One region of the Nonomuraea sp. MTCD27 genome, then DNA from elsewhere that is predicted to be linked to it. Evidence: predicted binding sites of a transcription regulator. Region 1 holds the regulator's gene; each other region holds the start of a gene.
The links. The regulator HrcA, encoded in region 1, represses chaperone genes, less so after heat shock. The targets are predictions, from matches to a motif close to TTGGCACTCTCNNNNNGAGAGTGCCAA.

Region 1 (5,311 bases):
CCACGCAGCCGGCGTCGCCGCGGCCCACCAAGAAGGCCGACTCGACCAGCAGGCCGTCGCCGTCGCCGTCGCCCAGCGCCACCCCCACCGACTGCCCGTCCACCCAGGCCGAGCAGGTCGAGCCGCCGGCCGACTGCCCCGTGATCTCGCCGACGCCCACCGTGGAGCAGACGACAGCGCAGCCCACGACGTCGTGTCCACCTGAGGAATGCCCGCCCGACGACGTGACGGAGACTCCCACCACCGTGGCCAGTCCCCTGCTGGAGACCGACCAGACCACGCCCTAGGAGCTCACCAGCGCCCCGTGCGGCTGAGCAGCACGGCCGCCGCCGCCACCCCCGCCGTGGACGTGCGCAGGACCGTCGGCCCCAGCAGCACCGGCATCGCCTTGGCCGCCCGGAACCCGGCCAGCTCCTCCTCCGAGACGCCCCCTTCGGGCCCCACGACCACCACGATGTCGCCCCCGGCCGGCAGCTCCACCCCGGACAGCGGCTCGGCCGCCTCCTCGTGCAGCACCAGCCCCAGCGCCGCCTCCGACAGCAGCCGCTCGACCTGCGCGGTCGAGGCCAGGTCCGCCACCTCGGGCAGGTGGAACCGGCGGGCCTGCTTGCCCGCCTCGCGGGCCGTGGAGCGCCACCGGCCCAGCGCCTTGGCGACCTTGTTGCCCTTCCACTGCGTGATGCTGCGCGCGGCCGCCCAGGGCACGATCACGTCCACACCCGCCTCGGTCATCATCTCGACCGCCAGCTCGCCCCGGTCGCCCTTGGGCAGCCCCTGGACGACCACGATCCGGGGCCGGGGCGCCTCGACGTCGTAGCGGCGCAGCACGTCGAGCCTGAGCGCGTCCTTCAGCGTCTCGCGGACGACGCATTCGGCCACCCCGCCGGCCCCGTCGGTCAGATCGACCCGCTCACCGGCCCGCAGGCGGCGCACGGAGGCCGCGTGCCGCCCCTCGGGGCCGTCGAGCGTCAGCTCCGGCCCGTCCAGCCGGTGGGCCAGGAACACGGGTGCGGTCACGTCACCGGCCGTTGAAGGCGTCACGCAGGCGGGAGAAAAAACCCTGCTGTCCCGGTGCGAACTTGCCAGGCGGGCGCTCCTCACCCCGCTGCCTGGACAGTTCGCGCAGGAGCTCTTCCTGGGCCGTGTCGAGCCGGGTCGGCGTCTCCACGTTGACGTGGATCAGCAGGTCACCCCTGCCGGACTCGTTGAGCCGCTGCACACCGCGCCCGTACATGGTGATGACCTGGCCGGACTGCGTGCCGGGGCGGACGTCGACCTCCTCGGAGCCGTCGAGCGTCTCCACCGCCAGGATGGTGCCGAGGGCGGCGGCGGTCATCGGGATCTGCACGGTGCAGTGCAGGTCGTCGCCGCGCCGCTCGAAGATCTCGTGGGCCCGCTCGACGATCTCCAGGAACAGGTCTCCGGGTGGTCCGCCGCCGGGGCCGACCTCGCCCTCGCCGGCGAGCTGGATGTGGGTGCCGTCCTCCACGCCCGCGGGGATGCGGACCTTGATCGTACGGCGGGTGCGCACCCGGCCGTCGCCGGAGCACTCCTGGCAGGGGTGGCGGATGATCGTGCCGAAGCCACCGCACTGCGGGCACGGCCGCGAGGTCATGACCTGGCCCAGGAAGGACCGGGTGACCTGGGAGATCTCGCCGCGCCCGTTGCACATGTCACAGGTGTCGGGGTGGGTGCCCGCCGCGGCTCCCGCGCCGTGGCACACCTCGCACAGCACGGCCGTGTCGACGACCAGCTCGCGGGTGGTGCCGAACGCCGTCTCGCGCAGGTCGAGCTCCACCCGGATGGTGGCGTTGCGGCCCCTGCGGGCGCGCGAGCGGGGCCCCCGGGCGCCGCCCGCCGTGCCGAAGAAGGCGTCCATGATGTCGCTGAAGGGGAAGCCCGCTCCGAAGCCTCCGGCGCCCGCGCCCGCCGCCGCGCCGCCGAAGGGGTCGCCACCCAGGTCGTACATCTGGCGCTTGTTCGGATCGGACAGCACCTCGTAAGCCTGCGTGATCTCCTTGAACCGCTCCTGGGTCTCAGGATCGGGGTTCACGTCGGGGTGCAGCTCACGGGCGAGTCGGCGGTAGGCCTTCTTGATCTCGTCCTGACTTGCGTCACGGCGCACCCCGAGGGTGGCGTAGTAGTCGCTGTTTGCCACTTATCGACCTCTTATGATGCAGCCAGGATCTGGCTGACGTAGCGTGCCACCGCGCGTACGGCGCCCATCGTCACGGGATAGTCCATCCTGGTCGGCCCCAGCACGCCGAGCCGGGCAAGTTGGTTGTCGCCAGAACCGTATCCGGTCGCGACGACGGATGTGCCGCGCAGGTAGGGGTTTTCTGAGCCGATGCGCACGGTGAGAGCGGACGGCGTGTCTGATGAAGTCTCGCCGAGCAGCCGCATCAGGACCACCTGCTCTTCCAGCGCCTCCAGCACGTCGCGCAGGCCGACGGTGAAGTCGGCGCCGGCGAGGTTGGCCGCGCCGGCGAACACGATCTTCTCGTCGTGCCGCTCCACCAGCGTCTCGAGCAGCACGGACAGGATCGTGGCCACGGCGGGCCGGTCTTCGACGGGCAGCCGCTCGGGCAGGTCGGCGACCAGCTCCGGGACGGTGCTCAGGCCGCAGCCGTCGAGGCAGGCGTTGAGCACGGCCCGCAGATGCGCAATGCGGGTGTCCTCCACCACTTCGGGCAGCTCGACCACGCGCTGCTCGACCCGGCCGGTGTTGGTGATCAGCACGAGCATGACCCGCCGGTCGTTCAGCGGGACCAGCTCGACGTGCCTGACCGTCGAACGCGTCAGCGTCGGGTATTGCACCACCGCCACCTGCCTGGTCAGCTGCGCGAGCAGCCGGACCGTGCGGGTGACCACGTCGTCGAGGTCGACGGCGCCGGCGAGGAACGTCTCGATCGCCCTGCGCTCGGCCCCCGACAACGGCTTGACCTGCGACAGCCGGTCGACGAACAGGCGGTAGCCCTTGTCCGTCGGCACACGGCCCGCGCTGGTGTGGGGCTGGGTGATGTAGCCTTCCTCCTCCAGCGCGGCCATGTCGTTCCTGACCGTCGCCGGGGAGACCTTCAGGTTGTGGCGCTCGGCGAGTGCCTTGGAGCCCACCGGTTCGTTGGTGGACACGTAGTCTTCGACAATGGCGCGGAGCACCGCCAGTTTCCGATCGTCGAGCACGTGCTCACCTCCTGCCTCTGTCCTTATCAGGAACGCGGTGTCTAGCACTCTGTGTTCCCGAGTGCCAAGTGTACGGCTCTCGCCCACAAGGTGCGATAACACCGCGTCCCATCCTGCTGCTAGCTTCCTGGAAGCGACAGGCCTCACACTTGCCCATATGACCGACGAATCCCAGCCCCCGTCGTACGGCCCCCCGCCCGGGCAGGGTCCTTACCACGGTCAGCCGCGACCTCCTCAGTACGGCCCGCAGCCCGGCTCCCAGCCCGGCTACGGCCCGCAACCGGGCTCCCAGCCCGGTTACGGCCCCCAGCCCGGCTCTCAGCCCGGCCCCGGCCAGCCACCACAGGGCCAGCCGCCCTACGGACAGCCGCCTTTCGGCCAGCCACCGCAGTACGGCCAGCCACCGCAGTACGGTCAGCTGCCGCAGTACGGTCAGCCCACCCAGTTCGGCCCGCCACCTCAGTACGGACAATACGGCCAACAGCCCCAATTTCCGCCACGAATCGACTCCAAAGCGATAAAGCCCCGCCTGTGGTGGCTCGCGGCGGCCTGGGGCGTGTTCGTGGTGTGCGCGGTGGCGGGGGTGCTCATGTTCACCGGCGGGGTGGTGAGCAGCGTGGCGGACCTGGCTCCGACCCGGACGTTCGCGTCGGGCGAAAGCGTCACCGTCCCGGTGGACCCGGCCGACAAGCCCGCCGTGTACATCGCCAGTGACACTCAGGTCACCTACGACTGCGCCATCACCGGCGGGCCCGGGCAGGCCAGGCTGGCCAAGACCGCGGGCACCCAGAAGGTCACGGTGAACGGGGCCGTCTGGGAGCAGTTCCTCGTGATCAACGCCCCGGCCAAGGGCGACTACCAGCTCACCTGCACCAACCAGGAGCAGGCCACCGTACGCTACGGCGTGGGCCGCGACGCCCTGTCCGCCGTGGGCGGGATCACCGGCGGGCTGGCCGCGCTGGTGCTCGTCCCCGGCGTGGGTCTGCTCGTCGCGATCGCCGGCACCATCACCGTCCTCGTACGCCGCAGCGGTGCGCGTAAGCGCCTTGCGGTCAGCGGGTGATTTGCTACGGTCCCCGTGTGTACGAGGGCGATGTTCTGTCGGGAAATTGGCGTCGGCCGGGCAAGGGCAAGATCCCGAAAGTGCCCGCCGAGCCGGACCTCGTCGTGGAGGACGCGGACAGCGGCTTCTGCGGCGCCGTGGTGGCCTGCGACAAGGAGGCCGTCACGCTCGAAGACCGGTTCGGCAAGCGCCGCCTGTTCCCCCTCGCACCCGCCGCCTTCCTGCTGGACGGCAAGGCCGTGACCCTGGTCCGCCCCACGGCGGCCCCCGCGGGCCCCAGGCGCAGCGCGTCGGGCTCCATCGCCGTGGAGGGGCTGCGGGCCAGGGTGGCCAGGCAGAGCCGGATCTACGTGGAGGGCGTGCACGACGCCGCCCTCGTGGAGAAGATCTGGGGCCATGACCTTCGGGTCGAGGGGGTCGTGGTCGAATATCTCGAAGGCGTGGACGACCTGCCCGCCATCGTGGCGGAGTTCGGCCCCGAGCCGGGGCGCCGGCTGGGCGTGCTGGTGGACCACCTGGTGCCCGGCTCCAAGGAGAGCAGGATCGCCGCCGAGATCACCTCACCGGACGTGCTGGTGGTGGGGCACCCCTACATCGACATCTGGCAGGCGGTCAAACCCTCCGTGCTGCGCATCCCCGCCTGGCCCGACGTGCCGCGCGGGGTGCCGTGGAAGGAGGGCGTGATCGCCGCCCTCGGCTGGCGCATGGAGCCCGCGGAGGCATGGCGGCGCATTCTCGGCGCCGTCTCGAAGTACACGGACCTGGAGCCGGAGCTGCTCGGCCGGGTCGAGGAACTGATCGACTTCGTTACGGAGGCACCATGACCCACGACCCGCCCCAGCCACCGCCCGACGACGACGCCACGCGCAGAGTCACCCCCGCGGACCTCCCCCCGCCCTCCGGCCCCCAGCAGCCCGGCTACGGCCAGCCGCCGCCTCCCGGGTACGGCCAGCAACCCGGATCGCAGCCGGGTTACGGCCAGCAACCCGGCTCCCAGCCCGGCTACGGCCAGCAACCCGGCTCCCAGCCCGGCTACGGCCAGCAGCCCAGCTACGGCCAGCCGCC
Region 2 (5,311 bases), on a different contig from region 1:
ACTCGCGCGCGAACCTCGTGCCGAAGTTGGGCGAGTTGGGGATGTCGTAGAGCAGGTGGTTGATGAACCACAGGGTGGAGTTGGCCACGGCGTTGTAGGCGCGGTGGAACGTGGCGGGCGGGATGTCCAGCATCCGCAGGGGGCCCGTGTCGTAGCCGGCGTGGTCGATGCGGCCGCCGGAGGCCAGGCGTACGGCACTGCGGTCGCCGTCGGACAGCGCGGCGCAGATCCACAGCACGCCGTCGTCCTTGGCCACTCCCGACAGCCCCGAGACCAGGCCGCCGCCGCCGCGCCTCATGGTCAGCTCGCCGCCGTCGGAGACGGTGAAGGAGACCGGACCTCTGTTCGAGGCCAGCAGGACGCTGTTCATCAAGGCTCCCTTCGATCATAGGATCCCAGCTATGGCGCTTGATGAGCTAACCGAGGAACTCGCCCGCTCCGCCGCTGCTGGAGATCATCGCGCACTTGGCGAGCTCCTGGCGCGGATAGAGCCGGATGTGATGCGACACTGCGCCCGGATCCTGCCTTATCACCAGGACGCCGAGGAGGCCTCGCAAGATACGTTGCTGGCCGTGGCGCGCAACATCGGGCGCTTCGAGGGGCGGGCCAGGTTCAGCACCTGGCTGCACATCGTGACGGCCAACTGCGCGCGGACCACGTACAGGTCGCTCAAGCGGCGGGCGGCCGAGCAGAGCTCGGACGAACTGCCGATGCAGAAGCCCGACGTGCAACGGGTCAGCGTGATCGCGGGCTCGCGGCTCGACCTGCTCGACGCGATGGAGGCGCTGGAGGCCGACAAGCCGGACCTGGCGCAGGCGCTGGTGTTGCGCGATATCGTCCAGCTGGACTACAACGAGGTGGCCGAGCAGCTCGGCATCCCGCTGGGCACCGCCAAGTCACGCATCCACCAGGCCCGCAAATACGTTCAGGGCGTGCTGGGTGAGGACTATCGCTGAGACCACCCGTCTCGCATGGTGAGACGGGTGGTAATTTCGGCCACTTAAGCGGGTAGAGTCCTTTTCAACAACTGCATATTGCTCATCCAGAGGGGTGGAGGGACCGGCCCTGCGAAGCCCCGGCAACCCTCCCGGTTTCGACTCGCGACCTGCGAGGCCGACCGGGACAAGGTGCCAATTCCGGTTCGCGGTCAAGGTGGCCGTGGGCGAAGATGAGGGAAGGCCTCGCTTCATGTCGCTTGACTTTGGTCCCGCCGAAGCTCTGTCCTGCCGCGAGTGCGGCGCGCGTTACCCGCTGGGTCCCAGCTTCGCCTGCCAGGAGTGTTTCGGGCCGCTTGAGGCGGCCTACTCCTTCGGCGACGTGACCCGCGCGGACATCGAGTCGGGTCCGGCCAACATCTGGCGTTACCGTTCACTGCTCCCCGTGCCGGCCGACGTGGCCACCAAGCCGAATATGAACCCCGGCTGGACCAAATTGGTCAAGGCCGGAAACCTCGGGCGGGCGCTCGGCATCAAGTCCCTTTACGTGAAGGACGACTCGGGAAACCCCACCCACTCCTTCAAGGACCGGGTGGTCGCCATGGCCGTCGAGGCGGCCCGCAACTTCGGCTTCCACACGCTTTCCTGCTCCTCCACGGGCAACCTCGCGGGCGCGGTCACCGCCGCCGCGGCGCGGGCGGGGCTCGACGCGTGCGTGTTCATCCCGGCCAACCTCGAGCAGGCCAAGATCGCCATGGCCCGCGTGTTCGGCGGGAAGCTGATCGGGATCGAGGGCACCTACGACGACGTCAACAGGTTCTGCTCCGAGCTGATCGGCGACCCCCTGGGTGACAAGTGGGGCTTCACCAACATCAACCTGCGGCCTTACTACGCCGAGGGCTCCAAGACACTCGCGTACGAGATCGCCGAGCAGCTCGGCTGGCGCCTGCCCGAGCAGATCATCATTCCCATCGCGTCCGGCTCGCAGCTCACGAAGATCGACAAGGGCTTCAAGGAGCTGGTGGCGCTGGGCCTGGTGGAGGACACGCCCTACAAGATCTTCGGCGCTCAGGCCGCCGGGTGCTCGCCCGTGTCCACGGCGTTCAAGGCCGGGCACGACGTCGTGCAGCCGGTCAAGCCCAACACCATCGCCAAGTCGCTGGCCATCGGCAACCCCGCCGACGGGCCGTACGTGCTGGACATCGCGCGGCGCACCGGAGGGGGCGTCGAGGACGTCACGGACCCGGAGATCGTGGCCGCGATCAAGCTCCTGGCCTCGACAGAGGGCATCTTCGCCGAGACCGCCGGCGGGGTGACCGTGGGCGTGCTGAAGAAGCTCACCGAGAGCGGCCGGCTCGACCCCGAGGCCGAGACCGTGGTGCTGAACACCGGTGACGGGCTCAAGACGCTCGACGCGATCAGCGACGACGCCACGCCCACGGCCGTGATCCGGCCCTCTCTCGACGCGTTCCGCGCGACTGTCTGACAATCAGGAAAGGCGACTTTAACCATGAGCGTTTCTGTGCGGATTCCCACCATTCTGCGCACGTACACCGGGGGTAGCGCCGAGGTGAGTGGCGAGGGTGCGACTCTTCGTGACGTGCTCGCCAAGCTGGACTCTGACTACCCGGGGATCGGCGCGAGAATTCTGGATGAATCGGGCAAGATTCGTCGTTTCGTCAACGTTTACGTTGGGGAAGAGGACGTCCGATTCGCCGAGGGTCTCGACACTCCCGCACCAGAAGGCACTCAGATCTCCATCATCCCGGCGGTTGCCGGCGGCTGAGTCCCGCGGAGCACACTCTTGAAGGCGCCCCTAGTGGGCGCCTTCTGCTTTTCCTGGGGTAATTCAACGTTGAAGGGTCTTCGCTGCGAAGAAATACGCGATTTGCAGATTGACTCTGTTGCCAAACCCCTTGCCACAGGTATGGTCGAGGGCGATCGTCTGGCTGATTTTCCGTTAAGTCATGCGATTACAGGTCCCGCGGAGGAATGGGCGAGATCTGGGAGACCAGTAAGAGGAGTCGGAAGTGGCGCAGGGCACCGTCAAGTGGTTCAACGCGGACAAGGGCTACGGCTTCATCGCGGTAGACGGTGGTAAGGATGTATTCGTCCATTACTCAGCGATCATGATGGACGGGTACCGATCTCTCGAACAGGGGCAGCGCGTCGAGTTCGAGATCACGCAGGGCCAGAAGGGACCGCAGGCGGAGTCTGTCCGCGCGGTCTGATTTTCATCACTGGTATGCACCGGGCGGGATCGCACGGCAGCGCAGTCCGTGCGAACCGTCACCTCTCTTTCGCCGACTCGCGTGCGGCGAGCCGCTCCGGGCGGCTCGCCGTACCGACGCACTGACCTGGGCGGGAGTAGGGGGGCAGGGGGCGTTCGCTTGCACTCGGCAGGGTAGAGTGCTAAACAGTTCGTTGGCACTCTGTGCAGCAGAGTGCCAACTCGGATCGAGACGATGGGGTCTGCCGAACGGAGATGCGGACCCATGCCGTCGCGGGCGTCGGCTCGGTCCACGACAAGCCACCCTGCATCTGGGAGGTCTAGCCTTATGGCAGCCAAGATGATCGCGTTTGACGAGGACGCCCGGCGCGGTCTCGAGCGCGGTATGAACCAGCTCGCCGACGCCGTCAAGGTGACCTTGGGTCCCAAGGGGCGCAACGTCGTGCTGGAGAAGAAGTGGGGCGCTCCCACGATCACCAACGACGGTGTTTCCATCGCCAAGGAGATCGAGCTCGAGGACCCATGGGAGAAGATCGGCGCTGAGCTGGTCAAGGAAGTCGCCAAGAAGACCGACGACGTCGCGGGCGACGGCACCACCACCGCCACCGTGCTCGCCCAGGCGCTGGTGCGCGAGGGCCTGCGCAACGTGGCCGCCGGCGCCAACCCGATGGCTCTGAAGAAGGGCATCGAGGCGGCTGTCGAGCGGGTCAGCGAGGAGCTCTCCAAGCTGGCCAAGGATGTGGAGACCAAGGAGCAGATCGCTTCGACCGCCTCCATCTCCGCCGCCGACGCCGAGATCGGCTCGCTCATCGCCGAGGCGATGGACAAGGTCGGCAAGGAAGGCGTCATCACCGTCGAGGAGAGCAACACCTTCGGCCTGGAGCTCGAGCTCACCGAGGGCATGCGCTTCGACAAGGGCATGACGTCGATGTACTTCGTCACCGACTCGGACCGCATGGAGGCCGTGCTCGAGGACCCGTACATCCTGATCGTCAACAGCAAGGTCTCCGCCAACAAGGACCTGCTGCCGCTGCTCGACAAGGTCGTGCAGTCGGGCAAGCCGCTGCTGATCATCGCCGAGGACGTCGAGGGCGAGGCGCTGGCCACCCTGGTCGTCAACAAGATCCGCGGCCTGTTCCGCTCCGTCGCCGTCAAGGCTCCCGGCTTCGGTGACCGCCGCAAGGCCATGCTCAACGACATCGCGATCCTGACCGGTGGTCAGGTCGTCGCCGAGGAGGTCGGTCTCAAGCTCGAGAGCGCCACCCTCGACCTGCTGGGCCGCGCCCGCAAGGTGGTCGTGACCAAGGACGAGACCACGATCGTCGACGGCGCCGGTGACGCCGAGCAGATCTCCGGCCGGGTCAACGAGATCCGCGCCGAGATCGAGCGCACCGACTCCGACTACGACCGTGAGAAGCTCCAGGAGCGCCTGGCCAAGCTCGCCGGCGGTGTCGCCGTCATCAAGGCCGGCGCCGCGACCGAGGTCGAGCTCAAGGAGCGCAAGCACCGCATCGAGGACGCCGTCCGCAACGCCAAGGCGGCCGTGGAGGAGGGCATCGTTCCCGGCGGTGGCGTGGCGCTGCTGCAGGCCGGTGCCAAGGCCTTCGACAAGCTCGAGCTCACGGGCGACGAGGCCACCGGTGCCGCCATCGTCAAGAAGGCGCTGGAGGAGCCGCTCAAGCAGATCGCGGTCAACGCCGGCCTCGAGGGCGGCGTCGTGGTCGAGCGCGTGCGCAACCTCACCCCGGGTGAGGGCCTCAACGCCGCGACCGGCGAGTACGTCAACATGTTCGACGCCGGCATCCTCGACCCGGCCAAGGTGACGCGCTCCGCGCTGCAGAACGCCGCCTCCATCGCGGCGCTCTTCCTCACCACCGAGGCCGTCATCGCCGAGAAGCCCGAGAAGACCCCCGCCGCTCCGGCCATGCCGGGCGGCGGCGACATGGACTTCTAGGTCTTTTCTCGTCGCTGGTACGAAGGGCGGCCCGGATTTTTCCGGGCCGCTCTTGTTTTTGTTTATCTGCCATTACGTTTCACAATTGATCGACTACTTGGAGTGAGGAAAGGTGGTGGCCACACTCGCCTCAACGAAGGAGTAGAGGATGCTTTCCCGCAGCAAGCGTATTTTCGGCATCGCCGTCCTGAC
Region 3 (5,311 bases), on a different contig from region 1:
CCGATCCCCACCAGAAGTGCTGGAGCAGGAACCCGGCCAGTACGGGGCCGAGCGCGCCGCCGGTGAACTGGCACGTGGCCCAGATCGCGATGGCCTGCCCGCGCTCCCGTTCGCCGCGGAACATGTTGGTGATCAAGGCGAGGGCGGACGGCGCCAGGGTCGCGCCGGCGACGCCCAGCAGCGCACGCGCGACGATCAGCGTCAGCGGGCCGGCCGAGAAGGCGGCCACGACCGACAGCACCGCGAACGCCGCTCCGCCGATCATCAGCAGCCGCCGGTGGCCGATCCGGTCGCCGAGCGTGCCCATCGTGATGACCAGCCCGGCCACCATGAATCCGTAGCTGTCGCTGATCCACAGCTGCTGGACGTTGGTGGCACCCAGGTCGGCGCTCAGCTGGGGGAGCGCGAGGAGCAACGCCGTCGTGTCCATCGCGACGAGCAATGTCGGCAGCGCGAGGACGCCCAGTCCCAGCCATGCCCGGTTGACTCGCATATCCGAAATTTCCTGTTCTCTCGATGTTTCTCCGGTTGGTCGGAGCGATCGAGAGCTTCTCGACATCGGTCCGGCAGGAAATCTCGGGGACGGCTTCACCGGCCGCCCATAATGGAACACATGTGGCACCAGCTCACTCCCACGCAGGTGGCGACCAACGGCATCGAGCTCCGTGTCTTCGCGCATGGCCAGGGCCCGGCCGTCGTCCTCGCGCACGGCTTCCCGGAACTCGCTTTCTCCTGGCGGCACCAGATCTTCGCCCTGGCTGACGCCGGTTATCGGGTGATCGTGCCAGACATGCGCGGGTACGGCGGGAGCAGCAGGCCGGCCGAGGTCGAGGCGTACGACGTCTTCACCCTCGCCGCCGACCTGATCGGGCTGCTCGACGCGGAAGGCCAGGAGCAGGCCGTCTTCGTCGGCCACGACTGGGGCGCCTCCGTCGTGTGGCACCTGGCGCTGGCCTACCCCGGCAGGACGAAGGCCGTCGCGGGCCTCAGCGTCCCGCCCACCCGGCGTTCCGCGGCACCGCCGACGCAGATCATGCGCAAGCGGCTCGGCGACGACTTCTACATGCTGCGCTTCCAGGAGCCGGAGGTCCCCGAGGACGAGCTCTTCGCCCTCCTTCGGGATTTCGACGTGGACGGCGTGTACGCGGAGACGTTCCGCGCCACCGGATTCACCGGAGGGCTCAACTACTACCGCAACCTCGATCGCAACTGGGCCCTGGCCGAACGCTTCCAGGACCGGACGATCGACGTGCCCTCCCTGTTCGTCATCGGCTCGGAGGACCCCGTGGGGTCGTTCATGAGGACCGACCGGATCACGGAGATCACCTCCGACCTGCGCGGCCACGTGGTGATCGACGGAGCCGGTCACTGGATCCAGCAGGAGCGCCCCGAGGAGGTCAACACGGCGCTGCTGCGCTTCCTCGACACCCTCTGACCTCCCTCGAGACAGGGCCGGGTGCCGGGCACTGACCTCCCCACCGGGGCGGCGTGTCAGGTAGCGGCGGCCGGGCCTCGGCGTGCGCCAGGCCGAGGGCCTGTCGGCATGCCTTGGCCGCCGCCTTTTGCCCGCCGAGGCGGCGCAGGAGGCCGGCGCGGGTGGCGGGCAGCAGGTCGTCGCCCTGCAGGGACCCGTCCGCGGCCGGCCGGTTCGCCAGGTGCGGCTCCGCCAGCGGGCGTGGGCCATGGCGACGGCCACCGCTCGGTTCAGCTCGACCACGGAGGAGGGCGGCAGGCGGGCCGGCCGGTCGGCCGGCCGTACAGGGCGGCGGTCTGTGGCCAGTCGCCGGGCGGCTCTTTCCACCGTGGCCGGGAAAGGTTCGCCGTGGCCGGGAAGGTCCGCCGCCTTCCCCGGCCACATGCGGATCGGGTGCGCGGATCGGGTGCCGGGCCTAATTAGAAGCCCATGTCGCCGCCGCCCGGCATCGCCGGAGCGGCGGGGGTCTTCTCGGGCTTCTCGGCGATGACGGCCTCGGTGGTGAGGAAGAGCGCCGCGATGGAGGCGGCGTTCTGCAGCGCGGAGCGCGTCACCTTGGCCGGGTCGAGGATGCCGGCGTCGAACATGTTGACGTACTCGCCGGTCGCGGCGTTGAGGCCCTCACCCGGGGTGAGGTTGCGCACGCGCTCGACCACGACGCCGCCCTCGAGGCCGGCGTTGACCGCGATCTGCTTGAGCGGCTCCTCCAGCGCCTTCTTGACGATGGCGGCACCGGTGGCCTCGTCGCCCGTGAGCCCGAGCTTGTCGAAGGCCCCGTCGGAAACGCCGTCGAAAACGCCGGCGCCGGCCTGCAGCAGCGCCACGCCACCGCCGGGGACGATGCCCTCCTCCACAGCCGCCTTGGCGTTGCGGACGGCGTCCTCGATGCGGTGCTTGCGCTCCTTGAGCTCGACCTCGGTCGCGGCGCCGGCCTTGATGACGGCGACACCGCCGGCGAGCTTGGCCAGGCGCTCCTGGAGCTTCTCACGGTCGTAGTCGGAGTCGGTGCGCTCGATCTCGGCGCGGATCTCGTTGACCCGGCCGGAGATCTGCTCGGCGTCACCGGCGCCGTCGACGATCGTGGTCTCGTCCTTGGTCACGACCACCTTGCGGGCGCGGCCCAGCAGGTCGAGGGTGGCGCTCTCGAGCTTGAGACCGACCTCCTCGGCGACGACCTGACCACCGGTCAGGATCGCGATGTCGTTGAGCATGGCCTTGCGGCGGTCACCGAAGCCGGGAGCCTTGACCGCGACCGACCGGAAGACGCCGTTCATCTTGTTGACGACCAGGGTGGCCAGCGCCTCGCCCTCGACGTCCTCCGCGATGACCAGCAGCGGCTTGCCCGACTGCACGACCTTGTCGAGCAGCGGCACCACCTCCCGGTTGGCGGAGACCTTGCCGCTCATGATCAGGATGTACGGGTCGTCCAGGACGGCTTCGAGCCGGTCGGAGTCGGTGATGAAGATCGGTGAGATGTAGCCCTTGTCGAAGCGCATGCCCTCGGTGAGCTCGAGCTCCAGGCCGAAGGTGTTGCTCTCCTCGACGGTGATGACGCCTTCCTTGCCGACCTTGTCCATCGCCTCGGCGATGAGCGAGCCGATCTCGGCGTCGGCGGCGGAGATGGAGGCGGTCGAAGCGATCTGCTCCTTGGTCTCCACGTTCTTGGCCAGCTTGGAGAGCTCCTCGCTGACCCGCTCGACGGCCGCTTCGATGCCCTTCTTCAGAGCCATCGGGTTGGCGCCGGCGGCCACGTTGCGCAGGCCCTCGCGCACCAGCGCCTGGGCGAGCACGGTGGCGGTGGTGGTGCCGTCGCCCGCGACGTCGTCGGTCTTCTTGGCGACTTCCTTGACCAGCTCAGCGCCGATCTTCTCCCATGGGTCCTCGAGCTCGATCTCCTTGGCGATGGAAACACCGTCGTTGGTGATCGTGGGAGCGCCCCACTTCTTCTCCAGCACGACGTTGCGCCCCTTGGGACCCAAGGTCACCTTGACGGCGTCGGCGAGCTGGTTCATACCGCGCTCGAGACCGCGCCGGGCGTCCTCGTCGAACGCGATCATCTTCGAAGCCATTGCTGCTCCTGCTCTCGTTGGGGGCTGTGCCGGGGACGGCGCCCGCGACGGACGGCCTGCGGGCAGGCCTCGCCGGCCCCGGCACACGCCTAGCGGTTGGCACTCTCGGGGTGGGAGTGCCAGGCGTCTCGTCGCACTCTACCCACAAATTGCGTGGCACGCACATACTGCGCGGTGCGCAACATCGGGTAGGGTGGAGCCATGAACGACGACGCCATGGACCTGCGCTCCCGCAACCGGCAGGCCACCCGGGAGGCGATCGGCCATGCCGCGCTGCGCCTGGCCATCGAGCAGGGGCCGAGCGGGCTGGCCCTGGTCCGCGTGCACGACATCGCCACGGCGGCGGGCGTCTCGCCCCGCACCTACAACAACTACTTCTCCAGCCGGGAGGAGGCGATCTGCGCCTTCCAGGCCGACCAGTCCAGGCGCGCCGGGCAGGCGCTGCGCTCCCGGCCCGACGATGAGCCGCTCGCCGAGGCCGTCGTCGCGGCCGTGATCGAGCTCTACACCGACCCCGAGCCCGACAAGGCCGGCCTGCGCATGATCATGTCGACGCCCGAGCTGGAGGGGGAGGCGCTGAAGGCGTTCAGCATGGCGGAGGGCCCGCTCGCCGACGCGATCGCCGAGCGCACCGGCCCCGTCCCCGGGGGCGACCTGTTCCCCGCCGTCATGGCGGCCGCGGTCGCGGGGGCCATCCGGGTGGCGGGGCGGCACTGGCTGGAGAAGGGCAACACCGAGCCCTTCGCCACCATCCTGCGCCGCGCCCTGTCCTGCGTCCTTCCCGCCACACCGCGGGATCGGTGAGCTCAGGCGGCCGGAGGGATCAGGGGGCGGTCGTGCGGGAGCCGGTGGCCAGCCCCGGAAGGTCCCTACGTGCTGGCATCGGTGCCCGGTGGCGGGCCAGGATGGTCCCAGCGACCTTTGGGGGGATCATCGTGGCGAAACCGGTGTACGCGGCCGCCGCCGTCCACGTCCCGGCGCCGCCGGAGCAGGTGTTCGGCCTGATCACCGACTGGCCCCGGCACCAGGAGTGGATGCTCATGACCACGGCGCGCCGGGTGGGCGAGGACGGGCTGGAGGCGTACACGGGGGTGCGGCCGTTCGGCTTCCTGGACACGATGACGATCACCCACTGGCAGCCGCCGACGTTGCTGCGCATCACGCACACCGGGCGCGTCGTGCGCGGGCGCGGCGCCATCCGGGTGCTCCCGCAGCGGGGCGGCAGCCGGGTGGTGTGGGCCGAGGAGCTGGAGCTGCCGTTCGGGGCGCTGGGCCGGGCCGCGTGGCCGCTGGCCCGTCCGGTGGCCGTCGCCCTCCTGCGCCACTGCCTGCGCCGGCTGGCCGCGCTGCTGCCCGCGACGTAGAAGAGCGGCCTCACGCGCTCCACGGCCCCCGTAGAGCGCCTCACGCGCTCTACGGCCTCCCGTCGAGCGCCTCACGGGCTCCACGGGCCCCCGTCGCCGAAGACCAGCTCGGCGAAGCGTTCGCCGATGCGGCGGTGGCCGGCCGGGTCGGGGTGGACCCGGTCGGGCAGGGGCAGCTCGACGAAGTCGGCCTCGCCGTAGAGGGAGCGGCCGTCGAGGTAGTGGAGTGCGGGGTCGTCGATCGACCGCTGCGCGGTGATGCGGGCCAGCTCGTCCCGGATGACGTTGAGGGTCAGGCGGCCGGCGGCGACCTCCGACGGGCTGCCGAGTGCCCGGAACCGCAGGCCGGGGTCGTCGGGGTCGGGGGCGAGGGGGCCGGGGGTGTCCTCCTGGACGGGGCAGAG

Region 2: groL (chaperonin GroEL) is a predicted target of HrcA. The motif match lies at 3,360-3,386, and genes of this name have one in related genera.
Region 3: groL (chaperonin GroEL) is a predicted target of HrcA. The motif match lies at 3,640-3,666, and genes of this name have one in related genera.

What each region holds. Positions count from the first base shown of each region.
Region 1 is NZ_JBGNUW010000006.1:513,798-519,108, forward strand. It holds gene ACBJ59_RS21270 (hypothetical protein) at 1-287, shown strand, start outside; gene ACBJ59_RS21275 (16S rRNA (uracil(1498)-N(3))-methyltransferase) at 292-1,017, opposite strand; gene dnaJ (molecular chaperone DnaJ) at 1,019-2,158, opposite strand; gene hrcA (heat-inducible transcriptional repressor HrcA) at 2,170-3,183, opposite strand; gene ACBJ59_RS21290 (hypothetical protein) at 3,341-4,246, shown strand; gene ACBJ59_RS21295 (DUF3097 domain-containing protein) at 4,264-5,070, shown strand; gene ACBJ59_RS21300 (DUF4870 domain-containing protein) at 5,067-5,311, shown strand, end outside.
Region 2 is NZ_JBGNUW010000040.1:31,642-36,952, forward strand. It holds gene ACBJ59_RS59225 (trehalose-6-phosphate synthase) at 1-370, opposite strand, end outside; gene ACBJ59_RS59230 (RNA polymerase sigma factor) at 402-956, shown strand; SAM riboswitch class I at 1,036-1,175, shown strand; gene thrC (threonine synthase) at 1,189-2,421, shown strand; gene ACBJ59_RS59240 (MoaD/ThiS family protein) at 2,446-2,721, shown strand; gene ACBJ59_RS59245 (cold-shock protein) at 2,966-3,166, shown strand; gene groL (chaperonin GroEL) at 3,494-5,119, shown strand; gene ACBJ59_RS59255 (hypothetical protein) at 5,268-5,311, shown strand, end outside.
Region 3 is NZ_JBGNUW010000007.1:388,096-393,406, reverse strand. It holds gene ACBJ59_RS23300 (MFS transporter) at 1-493, opposite strand, end outside; gene ACBJ59_RS23295 (alpha/beta fold hydrolase) at 614-1,435, shown strand; gene groL (chaperonin GroEL) at 1,894-3,543, opposite strand; gene ACBJ59_RS23285 (TetR/AcrR family transcriptional regulator) at 3,745-4,347, shown strand; gene ACBJ59_RS23280 (SRPBCC family protein) at 4,479-4,907, shown strand; gene ACBJ59_RS23275 (GDSL-type esterase/lipase family protein) at 4,979-5,311, opposite strand, start outside.